2 regions of the Clostridium cellulovorans 743B genome follow, and region 2 is predicted to be linked to the other one. Evidence: riboswitches for the same ligand, from Rfam matches in the RefSeq annotation. Region 2 holds a riboswitch; the other holds the start of a gene.
The links. A riboswitch is a leader RNA that binds a small molecule or an ion and turns the genes downstream of it on or off. The one in region 2 is predicted to bind S-adenosylmethionine.
Positions count from the first base shown of each region.

Region 1 (4,806 bases), 510 kb from region 2:
TAGGAGGGCTTAAAGGTGAAAGATTATATAGAAGATAGAGTATTAGATGTTGCTAAATACATTATTACTTCGAAAGCTACGATAAGAAAAACTGCTAAGGTATTTGGGGTAAGTAAAAGTACTATACATAAAGATATGACTGAGAGATTACCTCAAATTAATCCTCAAATAGCTGAAGAAGCAAAAATTATATTAGATTTAAATAAATCTGAACGACATATTAGAGGCGGAAAGGCAACTAAATTAAAATATAAAGCTATTGAAGGTTAAGCTTTTTCTTATTATAATTAGAAAGAAAGCTTTGTAAAAATTTGATGAAATATTAAGTATAAGTTTTCTTTAAAATATAATAGGTAGGAGTGGTTTTATGTTCTTTAAGGTCGGTACAGACCTAGGAATTGATTTAGGGACAGCAACAGTTTTGGTATATATGAAAGGAAAAGGAGTAATACTTAAAGAACCATCAGTAGTAGCTGTAAATAAAACGACTAGACAAGTTTTGGCAGTTGGTGAAGAGGCTAGACAAATGATTGGAAGAACACCAGGGAATATTGTAGCAATACGTCCATTAAGAGATGGTGTTATTTCAGACTACGACATTACGGAAGTTATGTTAAAGGCCTTCATGAAAAAAGCAATTGGTAAAAGAAGGATTTCTACACCTAGAGTAGTTATATGTATCCCTTGCGAAGCTACAGAGGTTGAAAAAAGAGCGGTTAAAGACGCAGCGACTAATGCGGGAGCTAAGAAAGTAAAGCTTATTGAAGAGCCACTTGCAGCAGCCATTGGCGCAGGGATAGATATAACTAATGCTAGTGGAACTATGGTTATAGATATTGGTGGTGGAACTACTGATATTGCAGTCATTTCTTTAGGTGGAATGGTTGTAAGAAAGTCTATAAAAGTAGCTGGTGATACTTTTGATGAAGCAATTATAAAGTATGTAAGAAAAAAGCATAAGCTAATGATTGGTGAGAGAACAGCAGAAAATCTAAAGATAAATGTAGGATCAGCTTATAAAAAAGATGTTGAAAATACTATGGAGATAAAAGGTAGAGACCTTATAACAGGGTTGCCAAAGAATATTGTAGTAACCTCTGAGGAGATGAGAGAAGCACTTTCAGAGTCAGTAATGGCTATTGCTGATTGCGCTCATGCTGTTTTAGAAAGAACACCACCAGAACTTGCATCTGATATTGCAGAACAAGGTATTTATATGACTGGTGGAGGCGCGTTACTTAACGGGCTTGATAAATTAGTTGAAAAGGTTACTAAAGTACCTGTATATGTTGCAGAAGATGCAATCTCTTGTGTTGCATTGGGAACTGGTGAGGTGCTAAAATATATTGAAAAATTAGATAGTACAGGCAGTGATATTGCTATAAAATAAAAAAGGCTATTACATAATGGAGTTTTTCATTATGTAATAGCTTGTTTTATTAATATATATGTTCCCAAAATGGTAGTTCATAACTTATAATAATTGCTTAATGTTAAATGAAGCTTTAGACATAGTTTTATTTTTGGAACTTATATGATTAAAAAAGCAAATAATTATAAAAATATGTTATAGAAGAGACGAGAAATATTTTGTTTCAAAATGTTAATATCTTATTACAGTTTTTTATATAAACTATAAGCATAAATAAGAGTATCTGTAATGACTTCAGCCATATCCATTATTAAGTCTAATCTAATATTTCTATTAGTGAATAATTCGTTATTATCGCAGCTATCAACTATACCTATTATGGATATATCACCAACATCGGGCAAAGTCTTGCCGACACCTTTCCCAGGATGTATAGGGAATGGTCGTATTTGAATTTCTCCTATGTTATCACTACTACCTAAACAAGCATCTATTCCTATAACTGAAGCTTTAGGATGAAGACATTTTATCCTTTTAACACTTTCTTCTAAGTTAAGGGCGTGTATAGGATTCTTTATGGTGCCATAAACTGGCAGGGGGAATAGCTTTTTCTTTAATAAAGTACCTACCAATGGACCAAGACAATCCCCTATACACCTATCAGTGCCAATACAGATGATAATAGTATCATTAGTTATTAGGTCTTTTAAAAAATCTCCGAGTTCACAATATGCACTTTGGTTTAAATAATTAGCTCTAGCTTTTTTCACCTATAACACCCCCATTAACATATATATGTTGGTAAGAATGTTAATATTAGAATTGTGCAAAAATAAAATCATTGTATTAGTGAAAAACGTAAAAAACTATAAAAAAAATAAAGGGAAAAGTATTATAAAAATATGTAAGTTAGTGTCTAAAAATAAGAAAAACATAGTAAATGGTAGATATATTAATGTAAAAAGGTTAAATGGGTGTTTTTCGGCTTGATAAAGTTTCTTAACCAATGTATACTATCTTATGTTGGCACGAGAGTGCAGACGAAATGGTGTAAGAGTATAAATGGGAGCATAGCTCAGCTGGGAGAGCATCTGCCTTACAAGCAGAGGGTCACAGGTTCGATCCCTGTTGTTCCCACCATTAATACGCTGGCATGGCTCAATTGGTAGAGCAGCTGACTTGTAATCAGCAGGTTACGGGTTCAAGTCCTGTTGCCAGCACCACACGGAGGATTTCCCGAGCGGCCAAAGGGGGCAGACTGTAAATCTGTTGTCTCTGACTTCGATGGTTCGAATCCATCATCCTCCACCAAAAAAGATGCTAATTTGTTAGTATCTTTTTTTATTGTATGAAAAAATTACCTGTATTTTAAAAAAATACATTAAATTGTTTGTTTTAATAAATATTGACAAATATCTATTCGATATGATAGAATCGTAATTGTTGAAAATAAAATAAAAGTACTTATCAAGAGAGGTGGAGGGAAAAGGCCCGATGAAACCCGGCAACCAGTGAAATCACTAAGGTGCCAATTCCTGCGATTTAATTTGCAAGATAAGGGGAAATGTAATTATTACCTCTTCTTACGAAGAGTTTTTTTTATATATTATATAGATTAAAAATTAGGAGGTTATACTATGAGAAGATTATTTACTTCTGAGTCTGTTACTGAAGGACATCCAGATAAAATGTGTGATCAGATATCCGATGCAGTGCTTGATGCTATATTAGAAAAAGACCCTAAGGCAAGAGTTGCTTGTGAAACTGCAACTACTACAGGAATGGTTATGGTTATGGGGGAAATTACAACTTCATGCTATGTTGATATTCCTAAGCTTGTAAGAGAAACTGTAAGAGAAATTGGATACACTAGAGCAAAATATGGTTTTGATTGTGAAACTTGTTCTGTTCTTACATCTATAGATGAACAATCAGCAGACATTGCTATGGGTGTTGATGAAGCGTTAGAAATTAGAGGAACTAGTGTTGATGAAATAGAATCTGTAGGAGCAGGAGATCAAGGAATGATGTTTGGTTTTGCTACTACTGAAACTCCAGAATATATGCCTATGCCAATTGCTATGGCTCACAGATTATCAAGAAGATTAACAGAAGTTAGAAAAGAAGGAATCTTGGATTACTTAAGACCAGATGGAAAAACTCAAGTTACTGTTGAGTATGAAGACAATAAACCAGTAAGAATTGATGCTATTGTTATTTCAACACAACACGGTCCTGAAGTTACTCAAGAGCAAATAAGAACAGATTTAATGAAACATGTTATAAAAGCTGTAGTTCCAGAAAATCTTTTAGATGATCAAACTAAGTATTACATTAACCCAACAGGAAAGTTTGTTATTGGTGGGCCACAAGGGGATACAGGCCTTACAGGAAGAAAGATAATAGTTGATACTTATGGTGGTTATGGAAGACACGGTGGTGGTGCTTTCTCTGGAAAGGATCCAACTAAGGTTGACAGATCAGCTGCTTATGCTGCAAGATGGGTTGCTAAGAATTTAGTAGCAGCAGGGGTGGCAGAAAAGTTAGAAATTGAAGTTGCTTATGCAATTGGAGTTGCACATCCAGTATCTATCGAAGTTGATACTTTTGGAACAGGAAAAATTTCAGATGATAAAATTGTTAAAATAATAGGTAAAGTATTTGATTTAAGACCAGGTGCTATCATAAAACAATTAGATTTAAGAAGACCAATTTATAAGCAAACAGCTGCTTATGGACATTTCGGAAGAACAGATTTAAATCTTCCATGGGAACAATTAAACAAAGTTGAAGAGATAAAAGCATTATTATAAAATAAATAAAAAATCAAAGCTAGCAAGGTGGAAATTTCCTCTTGCTAGCCTTATTTTTTATGTGGAAAATTGGAATTATCAGCATCTAATAAAGCTATGGTGTATTAAAAAAAGATTAGTTTAGATTGAGTATGTAAAAAGCATCAAGGGTAGAAGGTTAAAGATGGAATTCTTCAAAGATTTTAAAATTAAATTTGAGGAACTATAAATAATTGGTAGAGGCTCAAATATGAACTCTTTAAATAGATAAGTATAGTTGTGGTATAATTATAAATATGATCAGGTTATTAAACAGAGTGTATATGTTGCATCTTAGCATACTTATTTGAATAAATAAGTTTGTATGTAGTATTGGAAATTAACAAACTGCTAAATGAGAGGTGCTTGATGTTACATATGGGACAAAATGAGCTAAGGTGAGTGAAATGATAGAAATTCAAGGTACTGTTGAAGCTATTGTCTTTCAAAATGAAGATAATGGATATGTAGTTGCAACAATTAAATATGACGATAATAAAGCTACGATTGTAGGGGTTATACCTTATATAGTAGAAGGTCAAACCTTAAAGCTTAAAGGTCAATGGATTAATCATAAGAAATTTGGACAGCAGTTTAAGGTTG
Region 1 covers NC_014393.1:3,735,186-3,739,991, reverse strand. The annotation lists gene spoIIID (sporulation transcriptional regulator SpoIIID) at 16-270, shown strand; gene mreB (rod shape-determining protein) at 368-1,390, shown strand; gene yyaC (spore protease YyaC) at 1,615-2,142, opposite strand; tRNA gene CLOCEL_RS15235 (tRNA-Val) at 2,437-2,512, shown strand; tRNA gene CLOCEL_RS15230 (tRNA-Thr) at 2,520-2,595, shown strand; tRNA gene CLOCEL_RS15225 (tRNA-Tyr) at 2,599-2,683, shown strand; SAM riboswitch class I at 2,834-2,933, shown strand; gene metK (methionine adenosyltransferase) at 3,010-4,185, shown strand; gene recD2 (SF1B family DNA helicase RecD2) at 4,611-4,806, shown strand, end outside.
Region 1: another riboswitch for S-adenosylmethionine. It lies ahead of metK (methionine adenosyltransferase); the one in region 2 lies ahead of CLOCEL_RS17345 (trans-sulfuration enzyme family protein).

Region 2 (4,806 bases):
TTTTAAGCCGGAGGCTGCCTACGGGCGATGCGCTTCGAAAAAAGAAACATATTATGGATTCAAATTACATGCTTTAGTAGCCCTCGATGGCTATATCACAGATTTTACTGTAACAGCAGCAAATATTGATGACAGAGATGTCGTCTGGGAACTCACAGCTAATTCAGAGATTGATATACTAATAGGTGATAAAGGATATATAGGTCAAAAAGTTGCTTCGCAATTAAAAGAAACAAGGTACATTCGTCTTTTAACAATAAATCGTAACAATAGTAAAACTAAACTTTTAAAACCTTTTAGGCAGTTGATATTCAAGGCTCGTCGTAGAGTAGAAACTACTTTTTCTCAGCTCTCCGAGCAATTAAATATGCAGAGGGTTCTTACAAAATCAACTTGGGGATTTGCCACAAGAATATCAAATAAAATATTAGCTCATAATCTTTGCTATTTTATAAATAAATTTTTTAATATAGGTATAGAAATATCAAAGATTAAAGAATTAGTATTCGGATAATAATTTCCAAAAACAGTATATGAGACAATAGGATAGGACTGCCTAAAATCATGGTATAAATATCCTTTTAATGAAAACTTATCTGCTAGCACAACAGGTTAATTTAACTATTGATTTGAACCACCATTTCTTGTATATAGCTCATTTTCCTGTACCACTCCAATTTATTTATGTAGGATTACATGGAAACTCATAACTATTTGACATAGTTATTGGACGCTTTACTGCTCAGGTCTCTTTATCAATAAAACTGATATCTCTTAAAAATTTCTCAATTATTTCTTACGCATTATCTTCTTATAAACATAAAAAGATAGATGCATTTATTGCCACTGCATCTATCTTCCTGTTATTAGTTTTAGTTTTCTGCGAAAAGAGGTGTTGAGAAATATCTTTCACCAGTATCAGGAAGAAGAACTACGATGTTCTTTCCATGATTTTCAGGTCTGTTTGCTAGCTCAGTTGCTGCCCAAAGAGCTGCTCCTGATGAAATTCCGACCAATATTCCTTCTATTTTCGCAATAGCGCGTCCTGTTTCAAAAGCATCTTCATTTTCTACAGTTATTATTTCATCATATATTCCCTTGTTAAGAACATCTGGTACAAACCCGGCACCAATGCCTTGTATTTTATGCGGTCCTGGTGTACCCTTTGAAAGTACTGGTGAAGCTGCTGGTTCTACAGCCACAATCTTTACATCAGGATTCTTTGATTTTAAGAATTCTCCAACGCCTGTTATAGTTCCACCTGTTCCGATACCAGCAACAAAAATATCAACTTTTCCATCTATGTCCTCCCATATTTCCGGTCCTGTAGTTTCTCTATGAATTTTAGGGTTAGAAGGGTTTACAAATTGTCCTGGGAGGAATGAATTTGGAATCTCTTCTCCAAGTTCCTTAGCTTTTTCTATTGCACCTTTCATTCCCTTTGCACCTTCTGTTAATACAAGTTCAGCACCATAGGCTTTTAAAAGATTTCTTCTTTCTATACTCATTGTGTCTGGCATAGTTAAAATAATTCTATATCCTCTTGCAGCAGCTACAGATGCAAGGCCAATTCCTGTATTACCACTAGTAGGTTCTATTATAACTGAGCCTTCTTTTAAAAGACCTTTAGTTTCCGCATCCTCTATCATAGCCTTTGCAATTCTATCTTTAACACTTCCTGCTGGATTAAAAAATTCTATCTTAGCGATTATAGAAGCATCTATACCTTTTACTTTACCGTAATTTTTTAATTCTACTAATGGAGTCTTTCCAATTAACTCAGTAATACTTTTATAAACTTTAGACATAAACATTCACTCCTTCATACTTTTATAAATCCATTTTATAATTCTTATAGGTTTAGTATGGATTAATTATAAATCTAATATCATTATATGTCAATAAGGAAATATCTTTCATATATGTTTACTATGTTTTGTATTTTTTTAAATAATCTTTTAATACCATATATCTATGCAATTATTATTATCTAAACACTCTGATTTTTATTATTTTTTTCTAAAAACTAATAATCTTTTAACATATAGATAAGTTGCATTATTAAATTTTAGCCGAGCATTATGGACGTATTAAGAAATGTATATACCCTATAGAGATTCTTTATCAAAAACCTCATATAAGTTTTATTATTTAAGTCTCATGAAAAAAATATACTAACGTCTTAAAAAACAATATAACTTATGGAAATTCTTTATTGACATACTTTAAGTTTGCAATTATAATTAAACATATAAAACTTATAACATTACTATGAAATAACATTTATCTTTAAAACTTAATAATATGCCTTATCAAGAGAAACTGAGGGACTGGCCCTATGACGTTTCAGCAACCATGCTTTATAGTGATGGTGCTAAATCCAGCAGATTTAAATCTGAGAGATGAGGATGGATATTTTCATATAAACGGATTTTTGTAAAAAAGTCTCCATCTTTAACCAGATGGGGACTTTTTTTAACTATATAAATATTTTCAATTATTATGATGTAAAAACTAATTTAATTTTTAAATATCTAGGAACATAATTTCGAAAAAATGTTCATACTTTTATAAGAAGGAGAGAATTATTTATGGATATCACAACAGTATGTATTCACGGTAATAGAAAAAATTTAGATTATACAGGTGCTATAAGCGTGCCTATATATCAATCTGCAACTTTTGCTCACCCAGCTGTTGGCGAAAGTACAGGTTATGATTATTCAAGGCTCCAAAATCCTACAAGAGAGCACCTTGAAAATATAATAACAGACCTAGAGCAGGGAAAAGGAACTGTAGCTTTTTCAACAGGAATGGCAGCAATCTCAGCACTTATGGAGTTATTTTCAATTGGAGATCACCTTATCATAAGCGATGATTTATACGGGGGAACTCACAGATTGTTTAGTCTTATCTCAAAGAAGAACGGAATTGAGTTTGATGTAGTCAACACTTCAAAAGATACAGACTTAACAAAATATATTAGAAAAACTACAAAAGCAATATTTATCGAAACCCCATCAAATCCTACAATGCAAGTTACAGATATTAAAGCAGTTGCTGAAATTACTAAAAAACATAACTTATTATTAATTGTAGATAATACCTTCTTATCTCCTTATCTTCAAAATCCAATTTTACTTGGAGCAGACATCGTAGTCCACAGCGGAACAAAATTTTTAAGTGGCCATAATGATACTCTTGCAGGTTTTTTAGTAGCTTCTACCGAAGATATTCTAGAAAAACTAAGAGTAATAAGTAAAACTACTGGTGCATCCCTTTCTCCTTTTGACAGTTGGTTATTAATTAGAGGAATCAAAACCTTATCAATTCGTATGGAAAAGCAACAGGAGAACGCAAAAATTATCGCTGATTGGCTGTGTAGACAGCCTAAAGTTAAAAAAGTTTACTATATAGGCTTACCTGAGCACCCTGGATATGAAATTTCTAAAAATCAAAGTAGAGGCTTTGGCTCAATGATCTCCTTCGAAGTTGAAAATGAAGAAACTGCAAAACAACTTTTAGAAAAAGTAAATCTAATATTGTATGCTGAAAGCTTAGGAGGGGTAGAAACTCTGATAACTTATCCTATGTTACAAACCCACTCTGACGTACCAAAGGAAGAAAGAGAATCCAAGGGCATAAACGAATGTTTTCTTCGTCTCTCTGTTGGTATTGAATCTGCTGATGATTTAATAAAAGATTTAGAACAGGCACTAAGTTAAGATTTTATCTAGATTTTTAACTTTTAAAGCCTCCAACTATAAGTACACTTTTTCAAGTTATAACTACAAATCTTTGTAATTATAACTTGAAATAACTTTTATTTTATGATTTACCTGAGATAATAAATTGTGTTAGGAGTTGATAATATGAAATATGATTTTAATGAAATAATAGATCGAAAAAATACAAATTCCCTTAAATATGATTTTGCAAAAGAAAGAAGAATGCCTGAGGATCTTTTACCCCTTTGGGTAGCAGATATGGATTTTAAAACTCCTCCCGAGGTAATAAATGCATTAGTGGAAGCTAGTAATCATGGCATTTTCGGTTATTCTGACACTAAAGACGATTATTTTGAAACCCTGCAAAATTGGTTCAAAACTTCATTTAATTGGGAAGTTCATAAACCATGGCTGGTAAAAACACCTGGAGTTGTCTTTGCCATAAATACAGCAATTCGTGCTTTTACTGAAGAAGGTGATGCAGTACTTATACAAAAACCTGTTTACTATCCATTTTCAAGTACAGTTTTACTTAATGGAAGAATTCTTGTAAATAACAGTCTTGTTTATAATGATGGAAAATATGAAATAGACTTTGAGGATTTTGAAAAAAAGATAATCGATAATAAAGTTAAACTTTTTCTATTATGCAATCCCCATAATCCAGTAGGAAGAGTTTTGACTAAAGAAGAACTTATAAAATTAGGCGATATATGTGTAAAGCATAATGTTATAGTAGTTTCAGACGAAATTCATGCTGACTTTATCTTTAAACCATATGTTCATGAAGTATTTGCAAATCTTAAACCAGAATTCCAAGAAATATCAGTTACCTGTACTGCTCCTAGCAAAACCTTTAATCTTGCAGGACTTCAAGTATCTAATATTTTTATTCCTAACAAAGATTTAAAAAGTAGGTTTAAAAGTGAAGTAGCTAAAACTGGTTATAGTCAATTGAATACTTTAGGTCTAATTGCATGCAAAGTTGCTTATGCTGAAGGTCGACCATGGCTTGAGGATCTTTTAGTATACCTTCAAGGAAATCTTGATTTTCTTAGAAGATTTTTAAATGAAAAAC
Region 2 covers NC_014393.1:4,249,244-4,254,049, forward strand. The annotation lists gene CLOCEL_RS17335 (IS982 family transposase) at 1-514, shown strand, start outside; gene cysK (cysteine synthase A) at 873-1,808, opposite strand; SAM riboswitch class I at 2,307-2,409, shown strand; gene CLOCEL_RS17345 (trans-sulfuration enzyme family protein) at 2,592-3,725, shown strand; gene CLOCEL_RS17350 (MalY/PatB family protein) at 3,873-4,806, shown strand, end outside.